DNA from 2 places in the Sphingomonas humi genome. Region 1 is predicted to be linked to the other one. Evidence: predicted binding sites of a transcription regulator. Region 1 holds the regulator's gene; the other holds the start of a gene.
What was found. The regulator LexA, encoded in region 1, represses DNA repair genes until DNA is damaged. The targets are predictions, from matches to a motif close to GTTCCNCNCTTGTTCT.
Positions count from the first base shown of each region.

Region 2: ABD729_RS08190 (ATP-dependent helicase) is a predicted target of LexA. The motif match lies at 3,649-3,664, and genes of this name have one in related genera.

Region 1 is NZ_BAAAZD010000002.1:1,191,683-1,198,734, forward strand. Features, by position in the region: gene pyrG (CTP synthase) at 1-391, opposite strand, end outside; gene secG (preprotein translocase subunit SecG) at 536-922, opposite strand; gene tpiA (triose-phosphate isomerase) at 1,057-1,809, opposite strand; gene ABD729_RS13670 (peptidylprolyl isomerase) at 1,924-3,870, shown strand; gene ABD729_RS13675 (anthranilate synthase component II) at 3,906-4,547, shown strand; gene lexA (transcriptional repressor LexA) at 4,551-5,213, shown strand; gene ABD729_RS13685 (phytanoyl-CoA dioxygenase family protein) at 5,301-5,858, opposite strand; gene ABD729_RS13690 (PRC-barrel domain-containing protein) at 6,217-6,780, shown strand; gene ABD729_RS13695 (hypothetical protein) at 6,835-7,052, opposite strand, start outside.
Region 2 is NZ_BAAAZD010000002.1:71,954-79,005, forward strand. Features, by position in the region: gene ABD729_RS08185 (DEAD/DEAH box helicase) at 1-1,313, shown strand, start outside; gene ABD729_RS08190 (ATP-dependent helicase) at 1,317-3,632, opposite strand; gene ABD729_RS08195 (DUF3140 domain-containing protein) at 4,729-5,085, shown strand; gene ABD729_RS08200 (energy transducer TonB) at 5,152-6,336, shown strand; gene ABD729_RS08205 (DUF3597 domain-containing protein) at 6,403-6,852, opposite strand; gene ABD729_RS08210 (ferritin-like domain-containing protein) at 6,857-7,052, opposite strand, start outside.

The DNA of each region.
Region 1 (7,052 bases):
CGGTGTCGGCCAGCGCAAATTCCTTGATCGCGTTGGTGACGTGCGGGATCACCTGCACCGTGGCGCCAAGGTAATCGCCGCGCCGTTCGCGCGCGATGATGTCGCGGTAGATCCGCCCGGTGGTGACATTGTCCGACTGCCGCGCCGACACGCCGGTGAAGCGCTCGTAATGGCCAAGATCGAGGTCGCTCTCCGCCCCGTCGTCGGTCACATAGACTTCGCCATGCTGATAGGGACTCATCGTCCCCGGATCGACGTTCAGATAGGGGTCGAACTTGCGGATGCGGCACTTGTAGCCGCGCGCCTGCAGACACGCTGCAAGACTAGCCGAGAGGAGACCTTTGCCGAGGCTGGAGACCACGCCGCCGGTAACGAAAACAAACCGCGCCATGGGAGTCGGGCCTTAGGGTTGAGAATCGAAAAGGGGCAAGGAGAATATTTTGCCGCGACCCGTCATTGCGAGCCAGAGGCGAAGCAATCTAGCGTCAGGACGGGGATCGCGTCGCTGGGCTGGCGATGCCGAGGATGGCGTGAATTACTGCGCCAGCGGCACCGCGCCATTGTCGGTCGGCGGCGCATTGTTCGGCTTGACCGTGCCGGTCGCGGGCGCCGGGGCAGTGCCCGGATCGGACAGCGGCGCTGCCGGTGCCTGCTGGATCGGCGCATTGGCGATCGCGGCATCGACCGACTGGCCATCGTTGCGGGTCCCGGCGATCGCCGCCAGCGCGATGCACAGAATGATGAACGCGCCGCCCAGCCATGCCGTCGCCCGGCTCAGGAAGTCGGCCGCACCGCGCGCGGTCATGAACCCCGCCGACGAACCGCCGACGCCAAGGCCACCGCCCTCGGAACGCTGCAGCAGGATGACCGTGCACAGCGAGAAGGCGACAATGGTCTGGACGATCAGGAGGAAGGTGAACATGGGCGGCCACTTAGCGGCGGGCGCGCGCAAGTTCAATGTCGCGAAGCATCGCTAAGTCTCGTTCGTGCTGAGCGAAGTCGAAGCACGGTAGCGCCAACGCCCTTCGACTTCGCTCAGGGCGAACGAGGAGTGACCTAGGCGGCCGCGCCCGCTTCCACGATCGGCAGGAAGTCCGCGGCCTTGAGGCTCGCCCCGCCGACCAGCGCGCCGCCGACCTCGGGAACGGCAAATATCTCCGCCGCATTGTCGGGCTTCACCGACCCGCCATAGAGGATTCGGACCGCACTGCCCGCCTGGCCATAGGCCGCGACCAGGCGCTGGCGGATGGCGGCATGCATCTCCTCGATATCGCCGACCCCCGCGACACGGCCGGTCCCGATCGCCCAGATCGGCTCATAGGCGAGCGCCAGCTGCGACAGGTCGATTTCGCCCTGCGGAAGCGACGCGTCGACCTGCGCGGAGACGGTGGCGACCGCCCTCCCCGCCTCACGCTCGTCGAGGCTTTCGCCGATGCACAGGATGACGCTCAGCCCAGCGCCCAGCCCCGCTTCGGCCTTGGCCCGCACGTCCGCATCCGCCTCGCGGTGCGCGTCGCGTCGCTCGCTATGCCCGACGATCACGACCGTGGCGCCCGCATCGTGGAGCATCGCCGCGCAGACGTCGCCGGTATGCGCGCCCTTGTCCTTGTGGTGAATGTCCTGCGCCCCGATCGCAAAGCCCGGAACGGCTTCGGCCGCGCGGTGGATGAGGGTCGCCGGGACGCAAAGCGCCACCTCGACCCTGCCCGCCAGTTCGCCCGCACGCGTCGCGATCGCGCGCACCTCGCCAAGGTCGGCGGAGGTGCCGTGCATCTTCCAATTGCCCGCGATCAGCTTGACCATGTCCATCCCGTTCAGTTGCGCTACAAGCCCGGCCGCCTAGCAAGGCCCTCTGCTTGAAGGAAGGCGGCCGCGCCCCTAAAGCCCCGTTCCACACGCTTCCACCAGGATCACAGTCGACCCATGAAGACCTTCCGCCGCCTGTCCAAGTCCAAGGTTGGGACGGGCATCCTGATCCTGTTCCTCGTCCTGATCCTCGCCAGCTTTGCGATCTCGGACATCAGCAACTTCCGCAGCGGCGGCAGCTCGCTGCCGCAAAATACGCTCGCCAAGGTGGGCGACGCGGAACTGACCGCGGCCGACCTCGACACTGCCATGCAGCGCCGCCTGGCGGCAGTCCGCCAGCAGAACCCGCAGGCGACCTATGCCGACCTCGCAGGCGACTTCGACCAGATCGTCGATGCCCTGATCCAGGAACGGACCTTGTGGGCCTATGCCCGAAAGCACGGCTTCACCGTCTCGAAGAAGCTGATCGATGCCGAGATCGTGAAGCTGCCCGGCGTGCGCGGCCTCGACGGGCGCTTCAGCGAAGCCAATTACCAGAATTTCCTCCGCTCCGAGCGGCTGACCGACGCGCAGATCCGCCGCGAGATCGAAACCGCGATCCTCCAGCGGCTGGTAATTGCCCCGCTCGCCGCCAATACCCGGCTCGCGCCCGGCATCGCGCGGCCCTACGCCGACCTCCTGCTCGAACAGCGCTCGGGCAACCTCGGGCTGATCCCTTTCGCCGCCTTCACCGGCGGACCGGCCCCGACTGCGCAGGAACTGCAGGCCTTCTACCGCCAGAACGCCGCACGCTACACCGTGCCCGAACGGCGCAGCTTCCGCATCGCCCGCATCACCAATGACCAGCTAGGCGCGGTCGCCCCGACCGAGCAGGAGATCGCGGCATATTACCAGCAGAACCAGGCGACCTACGGCGGCACCGAAAAGCGCGTGCTCAGCCGCGCCACCCTGCCCGACCAGAGGGCGATCGCCGGCATCGTTCAGCGCGCCAAGGCGGGAGGCACCTTCGCCGCCGCCGCCGCGCCCGCCGGCTTCTCCGCCTCGGACGTCAGCGTCGGCCCGCAGACCCGCGCCGAGCTTGCCGCCAAGGCCGGTGAAGCGGTTGCCGCCCAGGTCTTCTCCGCCCCCGCCGGAAGCGTGATCGGCCCGGTCCAGTCGTCGACCGGCTTCGACGCGATCAAGGTCGAAAGCATCCAGGCCTCGACCGGCCGAAGCCTCGCCGACGTCCGCGGCGAAATCGTCGAGAAGCTCTCCGCCGACAAACGCAAGAACGCGATCGCCGACCTCGTCGGCAAGATCGAGGATGCGCTGGCCGACGGCAGCAGCTTCGAGGAAGTCGCCACCGCCAACAAGCTGCCCGTCCTCGCCACCCCGCCGCTGACCCGTGCCGGCGCCGCGTTCGACCAGCCCGACTTCAAGCTCCCGCCCGAATTCGCCGGGGTCCCGACCGCTAGCTTCGACATCGGCGCCGACGACGAGCCGGTGGTCGAGCCGCTCCCGAACGAGGCCGGCTACGTCCTGGTCGACGTGGTTGAAGTGGTCGCCGCGGCCCCCGCGCCGCTCGCGCGGATTGAGGCGCAGGTGCGCACCGACTTCATCGCCCGCCGTGCGCAGGACCAGGCCAATGCCGCCGCCACCCGCGTGCTCGCCGCGATGGATCGCGGGACGCCGATGGCGCAGGCGCTTGGGAGCCTCGGCCAGGCCGGGGTCCGCCCGCCCGAACCGATCGAGATCCGCCGAGGCGCCCTCGCCCAGTTCGCGCAGCAGGGCCAGGAAGTGCCGCCGCCGCTTCGCATCCTGTTCACGCTCGCCCCCGGCAAGGCCCAGCGCGCGGCCGGCCCGTCGGGCATCTACCTCGTCAAGCTCGACAAGGTCGTGCCGGGCAATGCCGCCACCAACCCGCAGCTGGTCGCAAGCGAGGTCACCGGCCTCCAGCGCAGCGCGGGCGAGGAGATCGCGCTGCAGTGGATCGCCGCCGCGCAGAAGGAGCTCGGCGTCACCCGCAACGACGACGCTATCCGCGCCGCCCGCACCCGCATCCTCGGCGGCGCGCCGGTCAACTGATCGCCGCCGGCACGCGCAAGGCAAGTGACGCTGTCGTGGCGATCGACCTCCTCGTCGTCGACAACCACGACAGCTTCACCTTCACCCTGGTCGACTATTGCCGCCAGCTCGGCGCCACGGTCACCGTCGCCCAGTCCGACGCGCTGAGTGTGGACGAGGCCCTCGCCCACCCCGGCCCCCTCCTCCTCGGCCCCGGGCCCGGCCATCCCGCCGACGCCGGCATCTCGGTCGCCCTCGCCGCCGCCTGCATCGCGGCGGGAAAGCACCTCCTCGGGGTCTGCCTCGGCCATCAGGCCATCGCGCTCGCCGCCGGCGCCACCATCGCCCGTGCCGCCCCGATGCATGGCAAGACCGACCCGATTACCCACGACGGCGGCCCACTCTTCGCCGGCCTGCCCTCGCCCGTCATCATGACCCGCTACCACAGCCTGGTCGCGACCGACCTCCCGCCGACCCTCACCGCCACCGCCCACGGCAGCGACGGGACGATCCAGGCGCTCGACCATGCGCACGCGCCCGTCCACGGCATCCAGTTTCACCCCGAGAGCATCGCCAGCACGCACGGCCTCCGGCTGCTCGGCAATTTCCTTGCGCTCGCGGGCGCAACAAAGCTGCTTGACACCCCCGCTTACGTTCCTTACCCGTTCCCCGTCTGTTCACATCCGGGGCCTGCGTGAACCATGCTGACTGTCAAGCAACGCGAACTTCTCACCTACATCGATCAGCGCCTCAAGGCGTCGGGCGTCAGCCCCAGCTTCGATGAGATGCGCGAAGCGCTCGACCTCAAGAGCAAGTCGGGGGTCCACCGCCTGATCTCCGCGCTCGAGGAACGGCAGTTCATCCGCCGCCTCCCCAACCGCGCCCGCGCGCTCGAAGTCGTCCGGCTTCCGGAAACGCAAGGCTCGACCCCGGTCCCCGCCCCCGTCGCGCCGCAGCCCCGGGCGGTGGTGCCTGCCAACGACACCATCGACCTGATGCTCGCCGGGCGGATCGCCGCCGGCACCCCGATCGAGGCGCTGCAGGGGCAGGACAGCTTCCCGGTACCCGCCGCCCTGCTCGGCCCGGGCGAACATTATGCGCTCGAAGTCAGCGGCGATTCGATGGTCGACGAAGGCATCCTCGACGGCGACTATGTCCTCATCCGCAAGGTCGAAACCGCGCGCGAGGGGGAGATCGTGGTCGCCCTGATCGACGATGCCGAAGCGACCCTCAAGACCTTCCGCCGCGAAGGCCAGATGGTCCGCCTCGACCCCGCCAACCGCAGCCACGAACCGCAGCGCTACGACCCCCGCCGGGTCAAGATCCAGGGCAAGCTCGCCGGGCTGATCCGCCGCTACCATTAAGCCGTCGTCCCGGCACAGGCCGGGACTCCGGGCGATTGAAGCGCCAAGCCGGCGGAGGTCCCGGCCTGCGCTGCGGTGACGCCTAGGCTACAGCAGCCCCTCGATCACATGGTTCTGCTCGATCATCTCGAGCGCGTCGACCACCCGGCAGGTCAGGTGATCCCGCACCCGCGCCGGCAGCGCGTCGTGATAGGTGCGCGTCACCTGCAGGTCATGGTGCCCGGCATTGCCGGCATCGGGCGCATCGACCCCTACCACCAGCACCGGCCGCGGCTCGTCTGACCGGTTGGCGGTCCCGCGATGAATGGTCAGCGCGGACCGCGCCGACATGTCGCCGCGCTTCGGCAGCTTCTGCACCGCGCGCTCCTGATAACGCCCCCACAGCGACTGATCGGGAAACATGCCGTCGACCGCCCCTTCGATGGCATCCCACTGCGTTCCCGGCGCGATCTCGAACGGCCCATGCTCGGGCCGCGTGTCGACCGCGGTCAGGTTGAACGCCAGGCTATTGAGGCGCCGCCCCTCCAGCGTTGCCGGCGGGGCCTGGAAATCGCGGTGCCACGGCTGGTCCTCCGCCCCCGGGAACGGGATGTCGAAGCCGACTTCGACGATGCGATAGTCGCAGGTCAGCACCGCCTCGCACACTGCCACGAATCAGGGGTGGGTAACGATGTCGACAAACCCCGACACGTCCTCGGGCGCGACCTCGACGTAAAAGCGGTGCGGTCCGCGCGGCAGCGGGCTTGTCCTTGACCCGGTCCCATACGCGCCAGATGTCGGCCGCCATCCGGTCCGCCCATGCAGCACTGAACGCCGCCGGGCAGGCGATGATGCCCTCGCCGTACAGCCCGCCCATGATCCGCGCCTGGTCGAGGTCCACCGCTTGAAATCCTTGCCGATTCGCCCGCCCGAAGCTTGCCCGCGCCAGGCCGCCCGGTCACGCGGGAACGCTTCGCCCGTCCCCCGCTTTATCGCAAACGACATCGATGAGGAGGCAGCAGACATGGCTTACGACCACTTCCGCGACGACGACGACCGCCGCGAACGCCTGACCGACCGCGACCGCGACCTTGATTTCGACCGGGACCGCCCGCGCGGGCGGGGCCGCGGCTTCTTCCGTGACGGGACCGACGATCGCGGCACCGCCCGCTACGAGGACGACACCCGCCAGCGCGACTACCAGCGCCCGCAACCGGTCCAGCGCGACGATCATCGCGCCCGCCGCGGCATCCCCTATGACGAGACGAGCGAGCTCATCTCCTCCAGCAAGGTCGAAGGCACCCCCGTCTATGGCCGCGACGACCAGCGCCTCGGCACCGTCAAGGCCTTGATGATCGACAAGGTCCGCGGCGAGGTTCGCTACGCCGTGCTCAGCCATGCGACCGGCTTCCTCGGCCTCGACGAGGAGGTCGTGCCCGTTCGCTGGGACGAATTGCGCTACGACGAACGCCGCCAGGGCTACCGCGTCGACTTTACGTCCGATGACGTCGCCTACACCCTCGAGAACCGTCGCCGCAGCCGCTTGGAAGGCCGCGACCTCGATCGCGAAGGCCGCCCCCGGCGCTGAGGGCAAAATCGGCGGCTGGGCGACATGCTCAGCCGCCGCTTGCCCCCTCGCCTCTCAGGCGCCCGCCAGCCGCTTCACCAACGCGGTCGCGCAAAGATACACAAATCCCACCGGCAGGTAGAGGATCAGCAGCAGCGGCCACAGGTTGCTGTCCTGCGCATAGGCGTAGGCCGACCAGGCGATCAGCAGCCCGGTTCCCGCCATCGGCAGCTGCGCTGCGCTGCGCCAGCCCCCACGCCATCGCCACGGCAGCAGCAACTGCAACGCGACAT
Region 2 (7,052 bases), 1.1 Mb from region 1:
GCGAGCGCCGCGCGCTGGAAAATGGCGCGCATATCGTGGTGGGAACCCCGGGCCGCCTTCGCGATCACCTCGAGCGCGGGGCGCTCGACCTGTCCAACCTCAAGGTCGTCGTGCTCGACGAGGCCGACGAGATGCTCGACATGGGCTTCCGCGAGGAACTGGAGGAAATCCTCGACGGCGCCGCGGAAACCCGCCGGACCCTGCTGTTCTCGGCCACGCTGGCAAAGCCGATCGTCGCGCTTGCCCGCCGCTACCAGCGCGATGCGCTCCGGATCAGCACGGTCGAATCAAGCCCCGGCCACGGCGACATCAGCTATCAGGCGGTGACAGTCCGTCCGACCGACGTCGAGCATGCGGTGGTGAACCTCCTCCGCTTCCACGAGGCCGAGACCGCGATCCTGTTCTGCGCCACGCGCGAAGCCGTTCGACGCCTTCACGGCAGCCTGTCCGAACGCGGTTTCACCGCCGTCGCCTTGTCGGGCGAGCATAGCCAGGCCGACCGCAACCGCGCGCTCCAGGCGCTGCGCGACAAGCGCGCCCGCGTGCTGGTGGCGACCGACGTCGCCGCGCGCGGCATCGACCTTCCCTCGGTCAGCCTGGTCATCCACGTCGAACTGCCTCGTGATGCCGAGGCGCTGCAGCACCGATCGGGCCGGACCGGCCGGGCAGGCCGCAAGGGTACGGCGGTGCTGATCGTCCCCAACATGCGTCGCCGGCGGGTCGAAGCGATGCTTCGTACCGCGCGGATCCCGGTCGAATGGACCGATGTCCCGAGTGCCGAGGCGATCCGCGACCAGGATCGGGCGCGCCTGCTGGCCCAGTTCGACGAACCGCAGCCGCAGGACGAGGGCGACGCGAACCTTGCCGCGGCGTTGCTCGACCGGCTCGGCCCGCAGGGCGTGGCGCAGGCGCTGGTCGCTCGCCTCCATGCCGATCTTCCTGCGCCCGAAGACCTGCTCGACGGTCCGGCCGACGATGGCCCGCGCCATGGCGGCTTCGAAGGCGCCGGCTGGTTCCGGATCAATGCCGGGCGGCGGCAGGGCGGCGACCCCAAGTGGCTGCTGCCGCTGATCTGCCGCATCGGTCACGTTCCCCGCAGCGAGATCGGCGCGATCAAGGTCGCGGCGACCGACAGCTATTTCGAAGTGAGCCCGCGCGCCTTGCAGACCTTCATGAAGGCACTGCGCAAGAATTCGCCGGCGATGGCGCAGGACGGGATCATGGTCGAGCCGAGCACCAGCCCCGACGAGCATCATGCGACCGGGGGCGGTCCGCCGCCGCCGCGCCGTCAGCGCCTCGCGCCGCGGCGCTGAGGTTCAGCCCAAGCTGACGAAACTGTCGAGCACGCGCTTGCGCCCGGCGTGCTCGAAATCGATTTCGAGCTTGTTGCCCTCGATCGCGGCGATCGCGCCGTAGCCGAACTTCCCGTGGAAGACGCGCTGTCCGATCGACAGGTCGTCGCGGCCCTTGTTGCCGAGGCTGACGGCCGACGCGCGTGCCTCGACGATGCGCTGGGGGACGGGGGTAAACGTCTGCGCCGCGCGGCCGAAGCCGGGGCCTCGGGTGGTCAGGCGGTCGGGGCGCTGGGCGGCGACATGGGCGAAGGGATCGCCATGCTCGCTCCACTGCGCCCGCCACAGCGACTCGCCGCCGGTCATCGTGGTCTCCTCCTCGATATGCTCCTTGGGGAGCTCGGCGACGAAGCGGCTGGGGATGCTGCTGGTCCACTGGCCGTAGATGCGGCGGTTGGCGGCGTGGAAGATGGTCGCCTTTTCGCGCGCGCGGGTAATCGCGACGTAGGCAAGGCGGCGCTCCTCCTCGAGTGAAGCGGTGCCACCTTCGTCCAATGCGCGCTGCGAGGGGAACACGCCTTCTTCCCAGCCAGCGAGATAAACGATCGGGAATTCCAGCCCCTTGGCGGCGTGGATGGTCATGATGGTGACCTTGTCGCCAGTCTTGTCGGCGTCATTGTCCATGACCAGGCTGACATGCTCGAGGAAGGAGGGGAGGTGCTCATACTCCTCCATCGCGCGGGTGAGTTCGGCGAGGTTCTCGAGCCGGCCGGTGGCCTCGGCGGTGCGCTCGGCCTGAAGCATGGCGGTGTAGCCGCTTTCGTCCAGCAGCTGGCGGGCCAGTTCGGCATGGGCCGGCGGCGAGCCGAGCGGGGCGGGGGTGTCTGCCGCGGCGAGGTGCATCTGCCGCCAGCGCGCGAAGTCACCGACGAAGCGGCCGAGGCTGCGCCTTGCCTGCGGGGTCAGCTCGTCCGAATCGAGCATTTGCGCGGCAGCCAGCAGGAGCGGCTGGCCGGACGCGCGGGCATAGCGATGGATGTTGGCCACCGCCTTGTCGCCGAGCCCGCGCTTGGGGGTGTTGATGATCCGTTCGAACGCAAGGTCGTCCGCCGGGCTCTGCACGAGGCGAAGGTAGGCGAGGGCGTCGCGGATCTCGGCGCGCTCGTAGAAGCGGAAGCCGCCGACGATCTGGTAGGGCAGGCCGATCGCGATGAAGCGTTCTTCGAATTCGCGGGTCTGGAACTGCGCGCGGACGAGGATCGCGATGTCGCTGAGGCTTCCGCGGCGCTGGTGCTGCTCGGCTTCCTCGCCGACCCGGCGGGCTTCCTCCGGGCCGTCCCACACGCCGACGACCTTCACCTTTTCGCCCTTGTCGAGCTCGGTCCACAGGTCCTTGCCGAGGCGGCCCGAATTGTTGGCGATGAGGCCCGACGCCGCGCCGAGGATGTGCGGGGTGGAGCGGTAATTCTGCTCCAGCCGGATCACCGCCGCGCCGGGAAAGTCGCGCTCGAAACGGAGGATGTTGGCGACTTCCGCCCCGCGCCACGAATAGATCGACTGATCGTCGTCGCCCACGCAGCACAGGTTGCGGCGCGGTTCGGCAAGCAGCTTCAGCCACTCGTACTGGACGGCGTTGGTGTCCTGATATTCGTCGACCAGCAGATATTTGAAGCGGGTGCGGTAGCGCTCCAGCACATCTTCGTGGGTGCGGAAGATCACCAGCATGTGGAGCAAAAGGTCGCCGAAGTCGCAGGCGTTCACTGCCTTCAGGCGATCCTGATACTGCTTATAGAGATCGGCGCCGCGGCCGTTGGCAAAGGCCTCCGCCTCGCCGGCATCGACCTGTTCGGGGGTGAGTCCCTTGTTCTTCCAGCGGTCGATGCAGGAGGCGAGCTGGCGGGCAGGCCAGCGCTTCTCGTCCAGTTCGGCGGCAACGATCAGCTGCTTCATCAGGCGCAACTGGTCGTCGGTATCGAGGATGGTGAAGTTGCTCTGCAAGCCGGCCAACTCGGCGTGGATGCGGAGCATCTTGGCGGCGATCGAATGGAAGGTGCCGAGCCACGGCATCCCCTCGATCGCGCCGCCGCTGATTCGGCTGATCCGCTCGCGCATTTCGCGTGCGGCCTTGTTGGTGAAGGTGACCGCCAGGATTTCGCTCGGCCACGCCTTGCGGGTGGCGATGAGGTGGGCGAGCCGGGCGGTCAGCGCGGCGGTCTTGCCCGTGCCGGCGCCGGCCAGCACCAGCACCGGGCCTTCGGTGGTCAGCACCGCCTGGCGCTGGGGGGCGTTGAGGCTCGCGAGATAGGCCGGCTCGGGCGAGAGGGAAGCGGATTCGGACACGTCCTGCCCAGTTAGGGGGAGGAGAACGGAACGGCAACAGCGCTGGGAGTGCCGGGGGCGAAACGATTGCACCCGATATCCCCGTTATCCACAGGCATGGTGCCTCAGATTCCGCTTTGCGCGACTCACTTTTGGAGTCATCTTGCATGGGTGATCGGGGGGCAACGGCCTCCTCCTCTCCGGAAGCCCGCAAGGGCCGACAGGCAGGAAGGGGAAGGGACTTCCGATCTCCGCCGGCAAGGCGACGAAGTGGAATTCGGTTTTGCGAAGATTGGGCTTCCCCAGGATGCCCGGACGGAGCGACCGAGGGATCTTCGAAGCGAAGCCGGCAAGAGGCGCCGGAAGAGATGATCGTCTCACCGCCGCAGGCCGGATCGCCCGAAAGGGCTGGTCAGGGCAGCGCGAGAGGTTGATCGTTCCAAGAAGGGCCGCGAACGGACGGACGGTGGCCGACCGAACCTTGAACTGGCTTGCCAGGGATGGAGACGGGAGGCGGGTTCAGGACCGGACCGAGGGTTGGGTCGCGATGCTTTCGAAAGGAAGCGGATCGACGCAAGCGGAGGCGAGGACCAGGACCGCCGGAGCGGAACGGACAAGTGGAGCAAGGGTCTTCGGACCGGCGCTCGACAGGTTCGGGAGGCGACGGCAGAGCCGGATGGAAGCGAAGGGGAGCCGCAAGGCGAACCGGAGTGGAGATCCGGGGAAGGAGCCCGGGAGACCGGGCAGCCGATCGAGACCGACGCGACGCCTGAGCGGGCGAGCGAGGATCGCGGAACGCTGAAGCTTTTCCTTCGGGACGGAGCATCGGCATGAAACGAAGACCGGCAAACTCAAGCTCGGCGCAGTGGGGCTCGGCAGCAATGCCGGGCCCCATTTCTGTTGTGCGCGTGCGTTTCAATGGTGCGGGTGCGAATCATCTGCGCGGGTGCGCCGATGTTGTCCGCTGGTGGGCGAGCCACGCCTGCTGCTTTCCTCGCAATTGCCAGTGGCCAGCAGCAAGTGGCCGGCATGTCAGGGGTTTGCGGTTGCGGCTTTAGGGCAGGTCGGCAACCAGGCGCACCCACTCCTCGTTCAGTGACGAAAGAGGAGAAAGGCCTTGGCAGACACCATCGACGCCGACGAGCGCACCAAAGTCCGCAAGGAATTCCACGACGCGGTCAACATGACCCCAGCGGAGCTCGAGAAATGGCTCGCGACCGAGGAAAGCCGTGAGGTCGGATTCAAGGGTGCCGATGGTCATGGCTCGGGCGAAAGCGTCGGTCACAAGTCCGGCACCCGGATCATCGAACTGCTTCGAACCAAGGTGGCCGATCTCGACGAGGATGACCTTGCGCATATGAAGAAAGTGGTCGGCTACGTGCATCGCCACCTGGCGCAAAAGCCCGATCATCCGGACGGATCGCGCTGGGCGGCAAGCCTCAAGAACTGGGGCCACGATCCCGCCAGGAAGTAGCAGGACCTGTCTCGACACGCCTTTGCCTTCTGGTAGCCTGCGGCGGCTACAAGGAGTGTGCGTCCGATGTTCCTGATTTCACTTGTCGCTTTGGCCCAGGCCGGCACGGCCAGCGTCCCGGTGGCCCGCGGACCGGCGCGCAGCTTCATCAGTGCCCTCGATTATCCTGCCGGGGTTGCCGCTTCCGCCGCCCGTGCGGTCGAAGTTGCTATGGTCGTCGGGCCCGACGGGCGGGTCGCTAGCTGCACGATCCTTGGAAGCAGCGGAACCTCGCTGCTCGACGCCACGACCTGCCGGCTGCTGCGCAGCCGGATGCGCTTCACGCCGGCCCGCGATGCCGCCGGTAATCCGACCGCCGGCGAAGTGCGCGAGACGATCGACTGGGCGGCAATCCGCAGCGGGACCTCGCCCTCGTCGGAAGCGAGACCGCCGCTCGTCCGCACCGAGGCCCCACCGATCATCACTCTCCCGGTCGCGCCGCCGGCCGATAACCGAGAATGGGCGGCAAGGGCGCGGGCCGACCTTGGGTCCCTGATCACCGCCGATGATTATCCGGTCGATGCGCGCCGGGCGGGCGTCCAGGGAACGACCGGATTCAGGCTGGACGTGGGCCCAGACGGCAGCGTCACCAAGTGCACCGTTACGCAGTCGAGCGGGTCGGAAGCGCTCGACACGGCGTCGTGTCGGCTGATGTCGGCCAGGGCGCGCTTCACGCCGGCCCGCGACATGAAGGGCAAGGCGGTCGCCGATACGGTCAACAATCGCATCGCGTGGCGGCTGCCGCCGCAGAACAACATCGTCCCCGACCTCGTCATTACCCATTTCACCATCGGGACAGACGGCACGCCGCGGGACTGCAGCCGCTTTGCCGAACTGTCGGGACGAACGGCCGAGAACAAGGCGCCGGACTGCGGGCCATCGCCGCCCGCCGGGACGTTGCTCGAAGCCTTGCGTGGGATCGCCAACAAGCGCGAAACCCGCTTCCGGATCGAGGCGCGCCTCCTTCGCGACGCTGCCAAGCCCTGGCCGGTGCTCGAGCAGGAAGGCCGCAAGATCATTGGCTACGACCTGATCCGCCTGCGGGTGGCGCCGGGTGGCCGCGTCATCGGCTGCGTCGTGCTCGACCGGCAGACGGGCGGGCTGCCGCAGAACAATATCTGCCGCAACGCCCTGCAGATCCAGGATTACAAGAAGCCGGGCGAGGCGGAGATGCGGATGGTCGTGTTCACCGCGATCGAGTCGCAGGCCTGAGCAGACAACAAGAAGGCGGCAGGACATGAGCCCGGCCGCCTTCTTGCTTAAGCATTACGTGTCCGGTCAGTCGATAAAGCTGGCCGGCACCCGCCCGCCATTGGCGGCAAGCTGCTTCATCACGGCCTTGTGCAGCCAGATGTTCATTTCCGCCGAGCCGTCGAGCTCGCCGGTGTAACCGAGTTCCTGCGCGAGTTCCTTGCGGTTCTCGAGACTGGAATCGATGCCGAGCAGCTTCATCAGGTCGACGATCGAACTCTTGTAGTTGAGGTCAGGATTCCCGCGCTGAGTGCTGATGTCGGACAGGACCTGTTCGACATCGACGTCAGTCGGCTGCTGAGGGGTCGCCGATGGCGGCTGGGTAGCCGTCGCGCTGCCGGCCTGCTGGCCCTGCGGCTGCGCGGGCGCCGTCGCGGGCGGGCCCCCGGCCATTCCGGCCGGGATGGTCGGACGATTGCCCGGCCCCGGATCCTTGTGGCCGAAGATGGCGCCCTTGATCTTGTCGAAGATACCCACGGGCTCAGGCCTCCAGGCCGTGCTTCAGGCTGCTGATCTGGTCATGGCCCTGACGCACCGACTGGTAGGCGCGTTCGATGATGCTGCGGGTTTCGGGCGCAACGTCGGTGGCGTTCAGCGCCGCTTCGAACTTCTCCTTGAGATAGTCCTCGCCGCGCTCGACTTCGTTGATGATCGCCTTGTCGTCACGGCCGGTCACC